One region of the Paraclostridium dentum genome, then DNA from elsewhere that is predicted to be linked to it. Evidence: riboswitches for the same ligand, from Rfam matches in the RefSeq annotation. Region 1 holds a riboswitch; the other holds the start of a gene.
The links. A riboswitch is a leader RNA that binds a small molecule or an ion and turns the genes downstream of it on or off. The one in region 1 is predicted to bind cyclic di-GMP.
Positions count from the first base shown of each region.

Region 1 (10,318 bases):
CTAAGTTCGTGTGATGCGTCTTGAACAAACTGTCTTTGTACTCCAAATGAATGTTCAACTGAGTCCATCATCTCATTAAATATTATATTAACTTTATCAAACTCATCTTTTGGATTTTGTATATATACTCTACTTGTTATTCCTTTTTCTTGTACTTCTTTCATAGTGTTGCTTAAGTTGTTTAATTTTTTTATAAACTGTCTTGATATATATATTCCTGCTATTAAACTTATTATTAATCCTATTATCAACATAAAAACAATTATAAGGATTGTATTTTCCAGGAAATCATCATATAATTCACTTTCTCGCTCTAAATACATATAGTATTTATGATTGCCTATATGCACAGGTGTTATTAAACTTACCTTGTCGTTATTTACGCTCAAAGATGTATCTATAATATATGAACTTGGTTTTTGATAATTGAAATGTTTAGGTTTTTCATCCATTGTATTTAAAATTTCTTTGTTATCTGAATTATATATAATAGCGTTTAAGTTCATAGATTCTAAAATTTCTTTTTGCACTTCATCCGAGCTGTTGTTATTAAGTAAAATTTCTAATTCATTGGCTCTTGATTGAATTTCTTCTTTTTCATATTTTATAGTCCAAACTCTAAATACTATAAATTGAGATATATAAGTTATTAAAAATATTACCACTATAGATATAAACGATATAAGAGTCATTCTCCAAAATGTCGATAAAGATTTTAGTTTCTTTATAATCATCTTAAAACATATCCTACACCACGAACAGTATGTATATAATCATCATTTTTTAATTTTGATCTTAGATGCCTTATATAAACATCTACTACATTAGTTTCTGCATCGTAATCATAACCCCATACATGTTCTAATAAGTAGTCTCTAGTTAATACTTTATTTTCGTGTCTTATTAATTGAAGTAATAGTTCGTATTCTGTTGTAGTTAAATTCACTACTTCATCTCCACACTTCACTATTCTAGCTTCTATATCTATAGTTATATCTTTAAATTTCAAAGTACTTGTGTTGTTGTTGCTCAAATTAACTCTTCTTAATATTGTTTCTATTCTTGCTAAAAGTTCCTCTATTGCAAATGGCTTAACAATGTAATCATCCGCTCCCATTTGTAGTCCAGAAACTTTATCCATAACATTATCTCTTGCTGTTAACATTATTATAGGTGTGTTTTTTGATTTCCTTAAACGTCTACAGACTTCTAGACCGTTTAAGGTTGGTAACATTAAGTCTAGTATAATCATATCATAATCTTTTTCTAGGGCCTTTTCTAAGCCTTCTTTTCCATCATTACACATTTCAGTTTTGTATCCTTCATGTGATAATTCCATATTTATAAATGATGCTATATTTTCTTCATCTTCTACTATTAATACTTTGTACAAAAAACTCACCTTCTTATATATTTATTAATCCAAATTGCTTATACCTTGCTTTGTGTTTTCATAATCTATAGTTTCATTATTTTTATCTGAGGTAGAATCATAGTTTTCTATATCTACTACTTCACCAGTAACAGAATCAACTTCTACTTCTTTTATTATATTATTTTTATCTTTTATTTTAAACTCATACACTATAGACCTTCTATCATCATCTATTTCTTTATCTACCCCAATAACTTCACCTTGTACCTTTTTCAATGCAATATTTTTAAGCTCTTCTTCTGAATATTTGCTCTTAGATTTTATTTCATTATAATTATAGCTTTTTTCATCATTACTGTCATAATCTTTATCATCTTTTTCATTATGATTTTCCATATCTATTATAGCACCAGTCTTTGAATCTAACTCTATTTCATTTAACATGTTGTTTTTATCTTTTATTTTAAACTCATATACTACAGACATATTATCATCATCTAAATCCTTTTTAACTCCAACAACATCTCCTGGGATTTGCTTTAAAGCTACCTTTTCTAATTGCGCTTGTGAATAATTTTCATTCGACTTTACGTAAGCATAAGCTGCACCTGTACCTAAAACGCTCAATCCAATAGCTCCACTTATCGTTAAAACTGCAAATTTTTTAAACTTTCCTTTATAACCCTTTAAATTTTCTATCTTATTTATTACATCTTCCTTTTTCATAATCAATACCTCCATAAAGTTTTAATTTTTACTATGAGCTTATTATATATAGCCATCATGAAAACTACTTTAAACAGGCATTAACTTGACATAAAAATAATATTAAAATTTTTTAATAATCCATTTACCTATCTCTCCACACACAAAAATACTGAGCTGTACTTGAGCTCGGGATTGAATTTTATGTTGCCGCGACATTTATCTATCTCTCCATACAAAAAGACTAGGCTATACTTCGGGCGAGGGATTTGTGTGTATGTTGTAGCGACATTTACAAGCATCTTCCCAGCTTGTATGGAGCAAAACATACACACAAATCCCGAGCCCACAAGTAACCCAGTCTTTAATCATACTTAAGTTTATTTTCTACATATGCTTTATCTTGCCAAAACATATCATTCACTAAAGTATTACTTACTTTAATATTAATATTATTATTATCTTTACCTATAAATAATTTACCATCTTTCACTTTCTTTTTATCAATATTTTCTTTATCATTTACATACTCTTTGAATTTAACCCATTTAGTCCCATTATCTGTAGGATCTTTGTCTATCCATACCTGAACTTTTTCATAATTCATAGGTAAAATTTCTTCTACATCATATAAACCTTCTGTAAAATAGTTCATAGAAAAATCCTTATTACTAGATATATCAGTTTTTTCACCTTTTAAATAAAAAGGCATAGACGTTTCCATGTTTCCATTTAAATCAACTGTATATTTATGATTTTGGCTACCTGAGTTTCCAAGTATTGATATAGAAAATCTATCATTGCGATTTACATCACTATCTTTAGCTACCGTCCAGTTTCCATTTTTATCTTTCTTTACGATTTCTTTTCTTATAGTTACCTTTCCCGTTTGATAAGGTATATCAACTGCTGGCTTATTAAATACTTGTTCCTTATCACTTCCATTTATAGGATCTTTATATTTAATTTCTGCATTTGCATTTGTGGGAATTTTCTCACCCCCAAAGTATGGATCTTTAGTAGAAATATCAAAACTTACTTTAACTCCCCCTGTAAGTTTTCCATTTCCAGCTTTTTTATTTGCAATAATATTACCTATTTTAAACGTTATTTCATCTTCGCCTTTTGAATTTTCAGATACAACAATATTTTCAGGTGGTATCTGTATTTCATTTCCATCTAAATCTGTTATTTTCCAGCTTTTGTCCACTATATTAAACTCTTTTGAAACTACATCGTGTATAACAGATTCTTTAGCTACGGAAGCATTAATATTTTCTTTTATTTCATTACTTATATCATTAAATATTCCATTTATACTATTTAAATCTTGCGTATAATATTTACCTGCATATTCACTTGGATCAATTACATTTTGAATAGTTTTTAAAAAGTTTACAGCTTGACTTTTTTCCTCCGCATGAGCATTAGTAAATAATCCTACACTATAAAATTTAGCATCTTTATACCTAGGATTATTATTTACCTGTATAGTCTCTGGACGTGGTTCATATGCAATTCCTCCGATATTAACTTTTGTAGGAGCTCCATATCCTGTAAAGTAGCTATAATATTCTCTTTGTGCATGCTTAACGTGTATATCAAATCCTGTATATCCCCACTGATAAGACTCTGATGGTAGTCCATCTGAAAAAAAGACTACATATTTTTTTGCATCTTTTCTTGATTCTTTACTACTTAATATATCTTGGGCTCTCCATATACCATCTTGAGTATGAGTTCCTCCACCTGATGGTATATTTTCAATAGCACTATCTATTGTATTTAAATCTGATGTAAAGTTTGTCTGTAGTTTAGAACTTCCGCCCCTTACATTGTATTTGTATGAATCATAATAGAAATTAGCTACAGATATTTTAACTTGACCATCATTGCTTCCGTTTAAAATATTTTTGCTTAAATTTTTAGCTGCAGATTTTACTTTATTTATTTTATCATTCATACTTCCTGATGAATCTATTACAAGCACTATGTCAGCTTTTTTAGAGTTTTCAATTGATCCTTCCCCTTTTGCTTCCAACGTTATATTATATGTTCCATTTTCATTTACTTTAGCGCTTTTATTGATTTCTAAATTTTTATTACCTTGGCATCTTTCAGTATTTTGTATTGTTTGTGGTGCTGATTTATATTCTGATTGTATAGCTTCTGAATTTATTTTTTCTACGCCTTTGTCTAAAGTAACTTTAGCATTAGGGAATTTTTCTAATACTTCTTGTTCACTGTTTTCTAATTTATATCTAATCTCCGATTTTAAATTTAAAGATTCATTTTCACGTTTTTGAGCATTATCTCTTAGTTTTGCTTCAAATGATAAATCTACTTCTTTTGAAGATATATCTCCTAAATTAACGCTTATACTATCTTTAGCGTTTGTTACTTCACTTTTTATATTTTCCTTTTCTTTAATTCCGTTTACAGAAATATTCTCTGAACTTATTTCAAAGTTGTCAGATATTTTATTTTCAAAAGATGTATTTTTAATATTTACATCTTGTTCATTCCCTTTTATTTTTAAATTTACTTTCAACTGTGTATCTGATATTTTTTCAGTACTTTGTTCTAACAAAAGTTTATTATCCAATGTATGTATTGGATTTTCGCTTGCTACTTCCTTAATAGTTAAATTGTTTGTTTCTTGAGCATATGAAGTAGATTTACCTTCAATATTTCCTAAGCTTGATATAATCAACATTGTTAGTACCATTATACAAGATACTAATCTATTTTTTTTCATTTAATGTTCCTCCACACTCCTTGCCTAAACATATTTACTTTTTAGAGTTCTTGTTTTTTCTACTAATTAATAAAAGTAAAATACTAGTTATCCCTAATATTACATATATAAAAATCCCGTCTTCTCCTGTTTTTGGCGATTCACTCCACATGTCATCTTCATCTGATTCTAAATCATTTGGATATTGATCTGTTTTGTCTTTGTTGTCGACTTTATCTGATTTATCTACAGTTTCTTTATCATTATCATTACTTTCCTCTTCACTTCTAACTGCTGTAAATATCCAATCTATCTGAGCAGACTTGTTTTTATATTCATTTCCTGTAGATGCTCCATCTAATTTAACTTCCGCAATAAGATTTTCTTCCTGCCCTGGATTAAATACTCCTAAACTAATACCTTTGGTTAATTTATCTTCTCCATTAACTGCTTCATCATATATAACTTCATCTTTATATGAAATTTTTAAATCTAGTTTATCTAAAAGATCATATTCTTCTTTCGGGCTTACTCGTTCTGCCCTTAAGAAAAGTTCGTATGGATATTTATGCTTATTTTTAATTTCTAAAGTTCTTCTTATATAATCTCCTGGAATCATGTTAGGATGTTGTAGAAATAAATCATCATCAGGTATGTATACTAATTCATTCGCATTTCCCAATAATTGAACATTAGGTGGAGCCAGTGTATCTGCATCCACCTTTATAGTTGTTATTATTGAAAGAAGTGAAGTGACTACTAAAATTTTTCTTAGACAGCTTTTCACATTCTCACTCCTTTATTAGATTTTTTAATTTTAATCTTAGTTATTTTTATTTGGCTCTTTAGAATCCGTTGCAGCTACAGCCCCTTGTTTTTGTAATTCATCTAATTTTTCAAGTAATCCACTGTCTTTAGCCCAATCTTTATATGCATCATTTGAAGCTTGTATAGAAGTAGCATCAATATCTATGTCAAAACCTAATCCTCTGTACTCATTTCCTGATTCCTTATCTAATGTTACAGAATCAAGTAATGTATTAGTCCATCCTTCCGGTCCTATTTTTCCCATGTAGTAATAGTATCCATCTTTTCCAGCAAACCAAGTTCCATTAGTTTTGCTTTCATTTAAATTTTTAGTAAAGTTTAATATTATTTTATTAGTTTCTAATTTTTGTCCATTTACTTCTTTTATTTCTTTTCTAACTTCATTTCCACTACCATCTTTTGTTACTTCTACAAATTTAGGTGTAAGTTTAACTCTTACAAATTGGTCGTATGTTGTAGTATTGCTTACTTGTACATCTTTATTTACATTATCCCCTGGAAGCATGTTTGTAGGTTTTTCAAATTCCTCAATTATTTTTATTCCACTCCCATTATTATCTTTATTTGATGCTGTGTTAAAAGTATTAGTTGCTTTATCTTGAGATGTAAACCATGCAAGTGTTCCCCCTGCTACCCCTACTGTAAGTACCCCTGCTACTGCTAAAGCTTGAATTTTCTTTTTATGCATATTAACCCCTCCAAAATTAAATATTTACTCAATCTATGTAATCAGCTATTACTGTTACAGTTATTTTATGCATCCGCTTTTTCTTTTTCTTTACTTTGTCTTTCTTCTTCATCTATAGATTTTAGTTTTTTTCTAAGATTGCTACCTATAGCACTTAATGCTGTTATTGCAAATATTCCTACTATAATTAGCGATAGGTGTGACTTCATCCATGACATAATAGTTCCAACTTTCGGTATGCATTTAACAACCTTACCTACAACTGCTTTTGATTCTACTGGATTTTGATCTTGCACATTATTTGCATCACCTTGTGTTATGTATTTTATTCCTGCTCCATCTTTTATAACTTCTTTTACTCTATGTGTTGTTATATTTCCTGAATTTTCACTTTTAAATGTTATTACATCCCCTACATTTATTTGTTCAGGTGGTAATTCTTTAGCTATTACTAAATCCCCAACCATTATTGAAGGTTGCATACTTCCTGTCATTACTGTAAAAAACTTATGTCCCATTATAGTTGGCTGTTTTCCCTCTTTTACAGACTTTACCATAATAAATGATATGGATAATAAAGATATTAGAACTACATAAAAAAGTATATTTCCTATTTTTTTAAACATTTTTTTGTTTTCCATAGTATATTCTCCCTGAAATTTTTTTACCTAGTACATAAATTTTCTAGCATTTTATGTATTCCTTGATTTTCAATATTGTTCCAAGTTTTTTTATATGCATCCTTTGTAGCTTGCACAGCCTCTGCTTTTACATCTACTATCAAAGTCTTATTTTTATATCTTTCTTTTAATTCTTCCGGAATGTTCGCACTTACTGATTTTAATATTTGCTCTGTTTCTTTGTTCTTTGCAACCATAGTGTTATAGTAATAATAATTGTCGTTGCCATAGATCCATTTATTATTTTTTATCGTATTTTGATTTGCTATTATATTATTAGTTTCATAGTTTAAAGTTACTAAATTAGTATCTCCTGGCCATGCATTTCCTTTTTCATCTACCCATCTAGGGATTATCGATACTCTTATAAGTGCCGGTGATGTACTATTATTTTTTATTTTTACTGCTTTGCTATATTCATCTCCATCCCAATCCTTAGGTGGTGTAAACTTTTCACTTACTTCTATATTTATATCCCCCAAATTTAATGTATTGGTTACTTTATCTTTGGATGTCAAACTTGCATATGATATCTTTTGAACGGTGACGACACATATTAATAAAAGTATAGCTATTGCTCCAACTTTAATTCTTTTTCTACTCATTTAACTCTCCTTAATTTTTCATAATAACTAAAAATTCACTTTGCTTTATTGTGTAGATTCTCCACAAACTCTTAGTAAATACAACATTTTTAGCATAAAAATTCGCTTTGCTCATGTCGCTCAAATTTCATGTCGTCAACGTCCACTCGGTAAACTCGTGTCCCGTTACTCAAACGACTTCGTCCGTTGCTCAAAAAGCTTTTTTATGCTCAAAACATATAATATTTATATAACTAATTTTTATAGATTCTCCACAAATTCTTAGTAAATACAACATTTTTAGCATAAAAAAGGCTATTTAAATGATAAAAGTAATTTTTTACTTATATCTTTAAATAGCCGGTTGCACTATTAGCTCCATATGTTTCAAGTGCCCATATACAAAACATATTTCATAGCCTCTATATTTAAACCTATTAAATTTCTTTTTAATTTATTCTTCTTTTTTATTATACTGAAAAATATCCCTTAAAACACCCTTAATCGTTTTCCATTTTTTTACATTTTATTTAATTAATTTACTGTTTACATTGTTTTTCAACTTTTTTAATTTATATTTTAAATATTATTAATTCAATAAATTAAATTATACATTATTGCGACATTTTCACTATTTTTTTGACACAAATTGATAAGTCGATACTCATTTTAATTTATTGTAATTTTGAAAAAACATCCCAAAAAAGACTGAGTTGTCAGTTAAGTGTAGGATTTGTGTGTATATTGCAGCGACATTTACATATCATTTCCACAAAAAAAGACTGAGTTGTAGGTTTGAATGGGATTGAACTTTATGTTGCAGCGACATTTACAAGCATATTCTCAGCTTGTATGGAGCAAAACATAATTTCAATCCCATTCCTCCCACTAACTCAGTCTTCAAACTACTTCCATGGCAAGGATTCGTTTTTTAATTATTTAGCAGTATAACCTGCATCTAGAAGCATCTTAACACACGCTTCTCCTTTTCCGTCAGCAACAAGAACTATAGGACCCGTACATCCCATACCACTTTCTGCATAAATTCCATTTTTCCATAAAACTTTAACCGCATCTTCTAAATCCATTATATCTACACCAGATATTTGATGAGTAACAACTTCTTTGGCCGGCATAGCTACTTCCTCATCATTATCTTTCTTAACTTCTTTCTTAGTTAAAGCAGCTATAATATCGTCATATTTAGCATTTTTAACATTTTTAAATTCATCTTTTGATACCTTAGTAACATCACCTTTAACAACGTCATAAGCGTATCTTAATGCATTTGCAACAACTGGAGAACCAGATGCTCTAGATAATATTAATATCTTTCTATCATAGTCTTCACCTACACCAGGACCATATCCAAATCCTTGAGCTTCATAATCTCCACCAGTAGTAAATGAAGAGAATACTTTCATAAATATATTTCCACTTAAAGTATCAGTAACCATAACATCTGGAGCACCACATAATAAGTCATTTCCTCTCATTACGCAACCACCATCTGCTCTAACTGATTCAGCAAAAGATATATCATATCCATTTGCTTGTAAATCTTTTAAAGCTTTTTCTACTTGTCTAGCACCGTCAACATTTAATATACCAACAGTAGGGTTTTTGATTCCTATAGACTTAGCTGTAGATATACCGTAAACAGCATTTCTAACCATAGCTTCTATTCTGTTTGTAGCACTTGTTCCTGTAGTAGTAGCAAGTATCATTTCTTTTCCTCTACCTGGAGTTATAACTCTACCAACTGTAGAAACTCCTATAGGGAAGTTGTAATGCATAGTTACACAAGCATCTATGTAACCTGAATCTAATAATTCTTCCATTTTAGAATGCATTTCGCTTTCTTCATTAACTTCAACAACCTCAAGTTCAGTTTCAACTTTAGGTCCTATTAAAACTATATCAAATAAATTTGACTTAGCTAGGTGAGCACCTTTAACTAAATTTTCAGTTCCATGCTCACTACCTAATGTAGTCAAACCAATTCTAACTTTTTTACCAAATTCGCCGCTTTCAATAGCATTTGCTATATCTAAAAAAGTTTCGGCTATAATCTTTTTAGGCATAACCAGATCTCCCCTCAAAATGAATTTTTATAAAATTCTATACGTCTTCTATTCCTACTCTTCTATTAACATATCTTGAGCTAATTTTTTCATAGATTCAGCTATAATTTTCTTGATTTCTTCTTTAGATACTGCAGCTGCTTCTTCCTCTACACCTTGATTTCTCTCAACTATGAAAGAAACTCCATCGAATAAGTTAGTCATTCTTCCTAAGAATAAACTTCCCTTACCAACTACCATAGCTCTGTTTTTATCTCCAGAAGTTAAATCATCTATACCAAATCCTATATATGGAACTCCTGAAGGTATATGTCCTTGAGTTGGAGCCCAACCTGGTATACCTTTTTCGCTTACAAAATTCTTTAATTCTTTCTTTTCTAAGTCTCCACGCTTAACAGCAAGAGCACCTATCATTTTATAGTTAGCTTCTGGAACATCCCCAGCTCCAGCAGGCTTAGTTATATCTGGATTTTGCATTTCAACTGAGTAAACATCAACATCAGTTATTTTTAAGTTAGCTCTATCAAGTCCACTAGTTATTAATGCAGTCATAACAGCTTGTGGAGAAGATCCAGTTCCAACACTATGTTTTCCTGTTAAATCAGTTCTTATTATTGGGTTTACTCCATCGTTTTCA
Region 1 covers NZ_CP183813.1:2,348,734-2,359,051, forward strand. Annotated here, with positions in the region: gene ACN6I1_RS10820 (sensor histidine kinase) at 1-734, opposite strand, end outside; gene ACN6I1_RS10825 (response regulator transcription factor) at 731-1,393, opposite strand; gene ACN6I1_RS10830 (PepSY domain-containing protein) at 1,418-2,101, opposite strand; gene ACN6I1_RS10835 (vWA domain-containing protein) at 2,445-4,838, opposite strand; gene ACN6I1_RS10840 (LPXTG cell wall anchor domain-containing protein) at 4,873-5,604, opposite strand; gene ACN6I1_RS10845 (BsaA family SipW-dependent biofilm matrix protein) at 5,641-6,333, opposite strand; gene ACN6I1_RS10850 (signal peptidase I) at 6,399-6,974, opposite strand; gene ACN6I1_RS10855 (BsaA family SipW-dependent biofilm matrix protein) at 6,998-7,618, opposite strand; cyclic di-GMP riboswitch class II at 7,947-8,030, opposite strand; gene grdD (glycine/sarcosine/betaine reductase complex component C subunit alpha) at 8,533-9,681, opposite strand; gene grdC (glycine/sarcosine/betaine reductase complex component C subunit beta) at 9,736-10,318, opposite strand, start outside.

Region 2 (10,318 bases), 600 kb from region 1:
AGGATGTACAAAATTTGGAGTTTGTGGAAAATCGCCAGATTTAGCTAGAATGCAGGACTTATTAATATACGTAACTAAAGGATTATCAGAAGTTACAACAAGACTTAGAGAAGAAGGAAAAGAAGTAAGTGGTGAAGTAGATCACTTAATAACTATAAATTTATTTACTACTATAACAAATGCAAATTTTGATGATGAAATATTCTATATAAGAGTAAAAGAAACTTTAGAAACAAAAGAAGCATTATTATCTAAATTAAATAATAAAGAAAATTTATCAGAAGCTGCATTATGGACTGCAAACTCAAATGAAGAAATGGATGAAAAGTCAACTAAGGTTGGAGTTTTAGCAACTAAAGATGAAGATATAAGAAGCTTAAGAGAATTAATAATATATGGATTAAAAGGTCTAGCAGCATACATGAAGCATGCTAATGCATTAGGATATGATGATGAAAAAATAAATGCTTTTATGCAAGCAACTTTAGCTAAGACTTTGAATGAAAACTTAAGTGTAGATGAATTAATAGGATTAACTTTAGAAACTGGTAAAGTTGGAGTAGACGGAATGGCTTTACTTGATAGTGCAAACACAGGAACTTATGGACACCCAGAAATAACTAAGGTTGATATAGGAGTTAGAAATAACCCAGGAATACTTATATCAGGACATGATTTAAAAGACTTAGAACTATTATTAAAACAAACAGAGGGAACTGGAGTAGATGTATATACTCACTCAGAAATGCTTCCAGCACACTACTATCCAGCATTTAAAAAATATTCTCACTTTGCAGGAAATTACGGAAATGCTTGGTGGAAGCAAAAAGAAGAGTTTGAAAGCTTTAACGGACCAATATTAATGACTACAAACTGTATAGTACCACCAAAAGATAGTTACAAAGAAAGAATATATACTACAGGAGCTGCTGGATTTGCAGGGGTTAAGCACATAAAAGGTAAGAGTGAAGACGATAAAGACTTCTCGGAAATAATAGAACAGGCTAAAAGCTGTCAACCTCCTACAGAAATAGAAAGAGGAGAAATAATTGGAGGATTTGCGCATAATCAAGTATTTGCATTAGCAGATGCAGTAGTAGATGCAGTTAAAAGCGGAGCAATAAAGAAATTCTTCGTTATGGCAGGATGTGACGGAAGAGCTAAATCAAGAAACTACTATACAGAATTTGCAGAGTCACTACCAAAAGATACAGTGATTTTAACTGCAGGATGTGCAAAATATAAATACAATAAGCTAAACTTAGGAGATATAAATGGAATACCTAGAGTATTAGATGCAGGACAATGTAATGACTCATACTCATTAGCACTTATTGCATTAAAACTTAAAGAAGTATTTGAATTACAAGATATAAACGAATTACCAATAGCATTTAATATAGCATGGTATGAACAAAAAGCAGTAATAGTATTACTATCTCTATTATACCTAGGAGTAAAAAATATACACTTAGGACCAACATTACCAGCGTTCTTATCACCAAATGTAGCTAAAGTATTAGTTGAAAACTTTGGCATAGGTGGAATAACAAATGTTGAAGATGATTTAAAAATGTTTTTAGGATAATTTTATAGAAAAAGGATGGCTCTACAATAAGTAAAGCCATCCTTTTTTATAAATATAATAAGTTATAAGGTTAAAATATTAATTATATAGCTATATTTTAAAAAATTTGTGAAATACTAACAATGTTGTTGAAATTTCACAAGGAGGAATTTTTATGGAAAATAATATGGCTATGGAATACCCCATGTTTTGTTATCAATGTGAGCAGACTGCTGGTGGTAAGGGCTGTACTAAGGTAGGCGTTTGTAGTAAAACACCAGAAATTGCAGCTCTTCAAGACTTGTTAATATATCAAATTAAAGGAATAAGTTGTTACGCAAAAGAGTTAATAGATAAAGGTGAAAAGATAGATAAGGAAATTGTAAGCTTTGTTGAAAACTCTTTATTTACCACTCTTACTAATGTAAATTTTGATGGAGATATTCATGAAAAAATGCTTAGACAATCACAAGAAATAAAACAAAGTCTAAGAAGTAGAGTTTCAAGTTGTTCTAATTGCTGTGAACAAGCTGAATATAACCTAAGTGATACTAGGGACCAAATGTTAAAAGATGCTAAGCGTGCAGGTATAATGTATAATCAAAATTTAGATCCAGATATAAGAAGTTTAAGACAAACAATCATATACGGTTTAAAAGGAATATCTGCATATGGACATCAAGCTAGAGAATTAGGATATTTTAATGATCAAGTTGATGAATTTTACTTTAGAGCATTAGCTGCGACAACAGATGATAAATTATCTGTTAATGACTTAATAACATGGACTCTAAGAACTGGTGATATGAGCGTTGCAGTTATGCAAAAACTAGATGAGGCAAACACAACTATATATAAAAATCCTTCTCCTCATAAAGTAAATGTTCATATTAAAAAAGGTCCATTTATTATAGTTTCAGGACATGATTTAAAAGATTTAGAAATGATTTTAAAACAAACTGAAGGAAAAGGAATAAACATTTATACTCATGGAGAAATGATACCATGTCATGGGTACCCAGAACTTAATAAATATCCTCATTTAGCAGGAAATTTTGGTGGTGCTTGGCAAGATCAGCAAAAAGAGTTTGATAATATACCAGGGTGTATTTTAATGACTACAAACTGTCTTATGAAGCCTAGAGATTCATATAAGGATAGAATATTTACTACGAGTGTAGTTGGATGGGATGGAGTAAAATACATAGGCAAAAATGATGATGGAGAAAAAGATTTTAGTGAGATTATAAATAAGACATTAGAATTAGGTGGATTTAAAGAAGATCAAGAGCCACACGAAATTCTAGTTGGATTTGGTCATAATGCCACTTTAAGTAATGCTCCAGCTATAATTGATGCTGTAAAATCAGGTAAATTAAGACATTTCTTCTTAATTGGAGGGTGTGATGGAGCAAGACCTGGAAGAAATTACTATACAGAATTTGCTCAAAAAGTACCTAAAGACTGCATAATACTTACGCTAGCTTGTGGTAAGTATAGATTTAATAAATTAGATTTTGGAGAAGTTGCTGGATTACCAAGACTTTTAGATGTAGGGCAATGCAATGATGCCTACTCAGCTGTAAGAATTGCTTTAGCATTAGCTGATGCTTTTGACACTGATGTAAATAGTTTACCACTATCCATAATTTTATCTTGGTATGAACAAAAAGCAGTAGCGGATTTACTAGCTTTATTGTCTCTAGGAATAAAAGGAATATACTTAGGACCATCAGTACCTGCATTTTTAAGTCCTAACGTACTTCAATATTTGGTAGACACATTTAATTTACAAATTATAAGTACTCCAGATAAAGATTTAGCATCTTGCTTAGAAGTTCCATCTAAGTAAATTAATTGAATGTAACTGGAGTTACGTAAATTTATTTAGATAAAGTTTATAATATATACAATATAATATTAAAAATTTAAAAAATACTATTTTAAAATTAAAATAAAAGGAGATAAAAATATGAAAGCATTTGTAGATAGAGATGGTTGTATAGGATGTCAAGCGTGTGCAGGGACTTGCCCAGATGTATTTAGTATGGATGACGACAATATATCAGTGCCTATAAAAGAAGATATACCTGAAGAAGTATTAGATTCAGCAAAGGATGCTAGAGATGGTTGTCCTGTTTCTGTTATAAGCATAAAATAATTTATACAAAGGAGAGATTAATATGATAACTAAAGATACTATAATAGCAGATATAATAAAAGCTAAACCTAATGCAGCACAAATACTTATGAATTATGGGATGGGCTGCATAGGATGCCCTTCCGCTCAAATGGAAAAGTTAGAGCAAGCATGTGAGATCCATGGATTAGATTTAGAAAAAATATTAAAAGAATTAAATGAAGCATAATTACAAAAGGGTTACCAACTTATTTGGTAATCCTTTTCTTTAGTATAAATTATATTAAATAGTGTAACCAGCGTTACAGAAAATAAAAATTAAATACTATATAATCTAAATATAGAAAGTTAAGAAAAATAAAATTTAAAAAGTGTATTTAAAATACTTATTTAAAAAGAAGTTTCGATAAATAATAGGAGGTTTTATTATGAGCTTATTTTTAGGAAAAATTCACTATTGGTTATTTAATAAAATAATTTGGTTTGAAGAGTTAGAAAGCGAAATAATAAAGTTAGCAGAGGCTGAAGGACTGGACATAGAAAAGTTAAATAAACAAATAAATTTAAAGTATGGAGAAAAATTAGAAAACAAAAAATTAGAAGACATTATTGATACAGGAAATATACATGGATGGCTACAAGAAAAAATACACTCATCAGAAGGAAGGATGGCATCGTGGACATCTAAAATTTTAGAAGATAATCCAGGATCATTGAAAAAAATAGAAAATATTTATAGAAATCAAGGGGTAAAAGCTGGTAAGGAATTAAGTTCTGTAAAAAATATTACTAATGCAAAAGAAATATATAATAGTATAAATGATTATATATTAGATGGAATGCCATGTGATAGAGTAAATGAAGTAATTACTTTAGAAGATGATGTTGTAAGGTGGAAAAGAAGAATATGTGTGCATAAGGAAATATGGGAAAATGAGAATGTAGATGTTAATATATTTTATAATCTTAGAGATTTATGGATAATATCATTTGTGAATACCGTAAACAATAATTTTGAATATACAAAAACTGATGATGAGGATTATGTAATCAAAAAAATATAAAAATTAAAAATAGTAACTTATGTTACAGATTCAAAATAAATTACACTATATAATGTGTATATAAAATAAACATTTATAAAATTGGAGGAACTATTATGGAAAATAAAATGTTTTGTTTTCAATGTCAAGAAACAGCTGGGTGTACAGGATGTACAAAATTTGGAGTATGTGGAAAATCACCAGATTTAGCTAGAATGCAGGATCTTTTAATATATACAACTAAGGGATTATCAGAGGTTACAACAAGACTTAGAAAAGAAGGTAAAAAAGTAAGCAGCAATGTAAATCATTTAATAACTATAAATTTATTTACGACTATAACTAATGCAAACTTCGATGATGAAGTATTTTATGCAAGAGTAAAAGAAACATTAAAAACAAAAGAAGATTTATTATCGCAATTAAGCAATAAGTCTAATTTATCAGAAGCTGCATTATGGAATGCAAGTTCAAATGCAGAAATGGATGTTAAGATAAGTATATTAAGTAAAATTAAAGATGCAATATTAGGAAGTGGAAAAGAGTTAACTCTTGATAATATAAATAAATTATTAGATGAAAAGTCAACTAAAGTCGGAGTCTTAGCAACTAAAGATGAAGATATAAGAAGCTTAAGAGAATTAATAATATATGGATTAAAAGGCTTATCAGCATACATGAAGCATGCTAATGCATTAGGATATGATGATGAAAAAATAAATGCTTTTATGCAAGCAACTTTAGCTAAGACTTTAGATGATAGCTTAAGTGTAGATGAGTTAATAGCACTAACTTTAGAAACTGGTAAAGTTGGAGTAGACGGAATGGCTTTACTTGATAGTGCAAATACGGGAACTTATGGACATCCAGAAATAACTAAGGTTGATATAGGAGTTAGAAATAACCCAGGAATACTTATATCAGGACATGATTTAAAAGACTTAGAACTATTATTAAAACAAACAGAAGGAACTGGAGTAGATGTATATACTCACTCAGAAATGCTTCCAGCACACTACTATCCAGCATTTAAAAAATATTCTCACTTTGCAGGAAATTACGGAAATGCTTGGTGGAAACAAAAAGAAGAGTTTGAAAGTTTTAACGGACCAATATTAATGACTACAAACTGTATAGTACCACCAAAAGATACTTACAAAGATAGAATATACACTACAGGAGCCGCTGGATTTGCAGGGGTTAAGCACATAAAAGGTAAGAGTGAAGACGATAAAGACTTCTCGGAAATAATAGAACAGGCTAAAAGCTGTCAACCTCCTACAGAAATAGAAAGAGGAGAAATAATTGGAGGATTTGCGCATAACCAAGTATTTGTATTAGCAGATGCAGTAGTAGATGCAGTTAAAAGCGGAGCAATAAAGAAATTCTTCGTTATGGCAGGATGTGACGGAAGAGCTAAATCAAGAAACTACTATACAGAATTTGCAGAGGCACTACCAAAAGATACAGTGATTTTAACTGCAGGATGTGCAAAATATAAATACAATAAGCTAAACTTAGGAGATATAAACGGAATACCTAGAGTATTAGATGCAGGACAATGTAATGACTCATATTCATTAGCGCTTATTGCATTAAAACTTAAAGAAGTATTTGAATTACAAGATATAAACGAATTACCAATAGCATTTAATATAGCATGGTATGAACAAAAAGCAGTAATAGTATTATTATCACTATTATACCTAGGGGTAAAAAATATACACTTAGGACCAACATTACCAGCGTTTTTATCACCAAATGTAGCTAAAGTATTAGTTGAAAACTTTGGCATAGGTGGAATAACAAATGTTGAAGATGATTTAAAAATGTTTTTAGGATAATTTTTTAAGTATAGTCTACATTGAGTAGGCTATACTTTTATTTTAATAAAAAAGTTCAGGAATAATAATTATTCATCTAAATTTAAAATTCAAGACAAAATAATAAACTTTATATGTAGAAATAAATATTTTTTTACACAATATGTTAATATAGTTATATAAATTAATATTTGGAGGAAATCATATGAAAAAAATATTTATTTCTATATGTATGATTGTATCTATATTTATGCTAACTGGATGTGTAAATTCAGATATAACCCTTAATATAGATAAAAAAGGAAATGCAAGTGTTACAGCACAAATTTTAAGTAGTGATTATTTAATGGATGGTATAAATGAGCAAGAATTAAAATCAAATTACGATAATGTTGAGAAAATAAAAGAATCAGGGAAAACAGGATATAAAATAACTGAAAACTTAGGAAATATTGCTGACTTAAAACAAAACAATAGTAAGGGAATTGAAAAGTTTGGAGATTTAGTAAGTGTAAAAAAAGAAGATAGCTTTTTATCTAACACATACGATATAAATATAAAATTAAAAGATTATATAAGCAAAAACATGAGTCAAGAAGAGCTAGGAATGTTAAATTTATTTGGATCAGGATTTGATTTGAATTTTAACTTAAATACACCTATAGAATTAGTAGAATCGAATGCGAATTCAAACTCAAAAAAAGATGGAATCTATAATTATAATTGGAATTTAAACTTATCAAACTTAGAAAACATACATGTAAAAGCAAAAATTCCAAATGTACAAAATATAATGATAATATCTATTTTAGGAATAGTTTTAATTTTAGGTTTATCTATATTTATTCTTAAAAAAAGAAAAAATAAGAATAACAAATAATAAATAATAAAAATTATGTTGTACATCATAAAAATGTCTGCTATAATTACAGTGAATTAAACAGATAATAATCACTAAATAGTGAATATTATCTGTTTAAAAAAACTTAATAGGCAAAATTAGGGAAATCTAATGACGCAAAGCTATAGGGGCTAAGGTATGTTTATACATATTATGCCAGCCAGTTGCCAAAGAGTATACATACTTTTTGTTTTTATACGGCATTATTATATGTCTTATTAACTATACCATTAAACTACTCTTTAGGAGTGGTTTTTTTTGTTAAGTAAAAAACAAAGGTTAATAAGATGCATAAGAGTGTGAGATTATAAGCGTCTAGTTTTTATATTAAGATTAACCTAGTATAGCCCAATTGGAGGGAAAGAATGAAAAATTTAAAAAGATTAAGGAAACGTAGAAGTAAAGTGCTAGTAGCTATAATGATGTCTATGCTTATAACACAAGGGTTATATTCAAGTGATAGCATAATTGTAAGTGCACAAGAACAAACTGCGAATCATTCTAAAAACACAGTTAGCCATAATCAAAAAAGAAATGTTATATATTATGGAGACTGGTCAATTTGGGGAGGACAGGAAAACTTTTATCCAAAGGATATACCAGCAGATAAATTAACTCATTTGAATTTTGCTTTTTTAGATTTTGATTCAAGTGGAAATTTAAAGTTTACAGATAAAGATGCTGCTGTTGGAGCACCTGTAGGTCAAGATGGTGTTCAATGGGGAGCTGCTAATGCTGGTGTATTAAGTGCATTTCAAGAATTAAAAGCAAAAAATCCAAATTTAAAAATAGGAGTCTCTCTTGGAGGATGGTCAAAATCAGGTGATTTTTCTGAAGTAGCTGCAAATCCAGATAAAAGAGCAAATTTAGTTAAAAATGTACTGAAATTTATTGAGTACACAAACATGGATTTTGTAGATATTGACTGGGAATACCCATGTGATGTTAGGCAACCTGATTTGGTAGACAACAAAAATGATGAAGGAACACCTAATGCAACTAAAGCAGATAAAGAAAATTATATAAAACTTTTACAAGAATTCAGAACAGAACTTGATAAACAAAGTAGTAAACTAAGTAAAGATTATGAACTATCTGTAGCAATACCTGCACCTAAGAGCAAAGTCGATTTAGGCATAGATGTAGAAAATCTTTTTAACATTGTAGATTTTGCAAATATAATGACCTATGACATGAGGGGAGCATGGGATGAATATAGCGGTCATCAAACAGCGCTTTATCCAAACGGAAGTGACCCTATAAAGGGTAATAATTTATCGATAGATGAGACTGTTGATTACCTAGTAGATAAAGGAGCTGAAAAAGATAAAATTGTAATAGGAGCAGCTTATTATAGTAGGGGCTGGGATAAAGTTGAAAAAGGTAGTAACAATTCTTTGCCAGGAATTTTTAACAAGGCTTCAATAACTACAAAAGATGCAGATCAGACACCATCAAGAGGAGCTATAAATGAAGCTCCATTAGCGTCAGGAGATGGAGGACGCATGGGCGGAGTGTGGTCATACAGAAGTTTAGATAAATTAAAATCAAAGTATCCAGGACTAAAAGAATATTGGGATGATACAGCAAAAGCACCGTATCTTTATGATGAAAGTACTGGAAAGCTTTTTACATATGATAATGTAAAATCAATAACAGAAAAAACAAAATATGTAAATGATAATAACCTTGGAGGTATGATAGGATGGATGGCCTCTCAAGATGCTAAAACGGATTCTAGTAAAAGAGATGAATTGACAAAAGCATCTAAAGAGGGACTTTTCGGAAGTGGAAAATTACCACAAAATGAAATAACTTTTTCAAAATTAGATGTTAAAACATCAATAAGCCCGTATGAAGAACAATGGGGTGAAGATAAAAATGGATATGAGATAGCTATAAAAAATAATGAAGTATTACAAGAGTCACAGGATGTTTTAGCCTCAGTAGAAAAAGGTGCTGAAACTATAAAAGCTCCTAAATTATATATAAAAAGTGATAAAGCTTTAAAAGCAGGCGATCACATGGCTGGAAATGTCACTTATGAAAATGGGTATACAATAGTAGATTTACAGTCTGTTTGGGAAGGTAAAAATATAGAACCTGGAAAAACATATACTTTTAAATTAAAGGGAGATGCAAATATATCAGGAATAGATCTTGTTCAGCGAATGTCTGATAATGGTATAGATATGTATAGACAATCAATTCTAGATGATTCAGGAGAAGTACAACCTCCAGGAAATCAAGCTCCTGTAATACATGGTGTAGATAATAAGACTATAAACATAGGGGATTCATTTGATAAATTAGCAGGGGTAACAGCTACGGATAATGAAGACGGAGATATAACAAATAAAATAAATGTTATTGGTTCTGTGGATACGAATAAAGAGGGTAGTTATAAGCTAGTCTATTCAGTTGAAGACAGCAAAGGTTCAAAAGTAGAAAAAGAGAGAGTTATAACGGTAGTAAAAAAAGGTGAGGAGCCATCACAAGATACATATGACCCAAATAAAATATACTTAGCAGGGGATTCAGTTGTATTTAAAGGCGAAAAGTATATAGCTAAATGGTGGATAAAAGGAGAAGACCCAGACAAATCTCAAGCATGGGAAAAGGTAATAACTCCAAATGAAGATGGAACTATAGATTATTATGAAGGTATGATTTGTAATGGTGGAGAGCATGTAAAATATAATAATCACGTATACAAGGCTAAATGGTGGACAAACACAGTACCAGGTAGTGATGATTCTTGGGAATTTATAAAATAAATAATTATTAAAGGGGAGAATAAATATGAAACACTTAAAAAAATTAAATAAAAAAATAGTATTCACA
Region 2 covers NZ_CP183813.1:1,753,558-1,763,875, reverse strand. Annotated here, with positions in the region: gene hcp (hydroxylamine reductase) at 1-1,588, shown strand, start outside; gene hcp (hydroxylamine reductase) at 1,743-3,419, shown strand; gene ACN6I1_RS08000 (ferredoxin) at 3,540-3,728, shown strand; gene ACN6I1_RS07995 (DUF1858 domain-containing protein) at 3,751-3,936, shown strand; gene ACN6I1_RS07990 (hypothetical protein) at 4,136-4,771, shown strand; gene hcp (hydroxylamine reductase) at 4,867-6,594, shown strand; gene ACN6I1_RS07980 (LPXTG cell wall anchor domain-containing protein) at 6,779-7,453, shown strand; cyclic di-GMP riboswitch class I at 7,556-7,646, shown strand; gene ACN6I1_RS07975 (glycosyl hydrolase family 18 protein) at 7,840-10,251, shown strand; gene ACN6I1_RS07970 (immunoglobulin-like domain-containing protein) at 10,277-10,318, shown strand, end outside.
Region 2: linked by a shared signal. The riboswitch ahead of ACN6I1_RS07975 (glycosyl hydrolase family 18 protein) and the one ahead of ACN6I1_RS10855 (BsaA family SipW-dependent biofilm matrix protein) in region 1 are both predicted to bind cyclic di-GMP.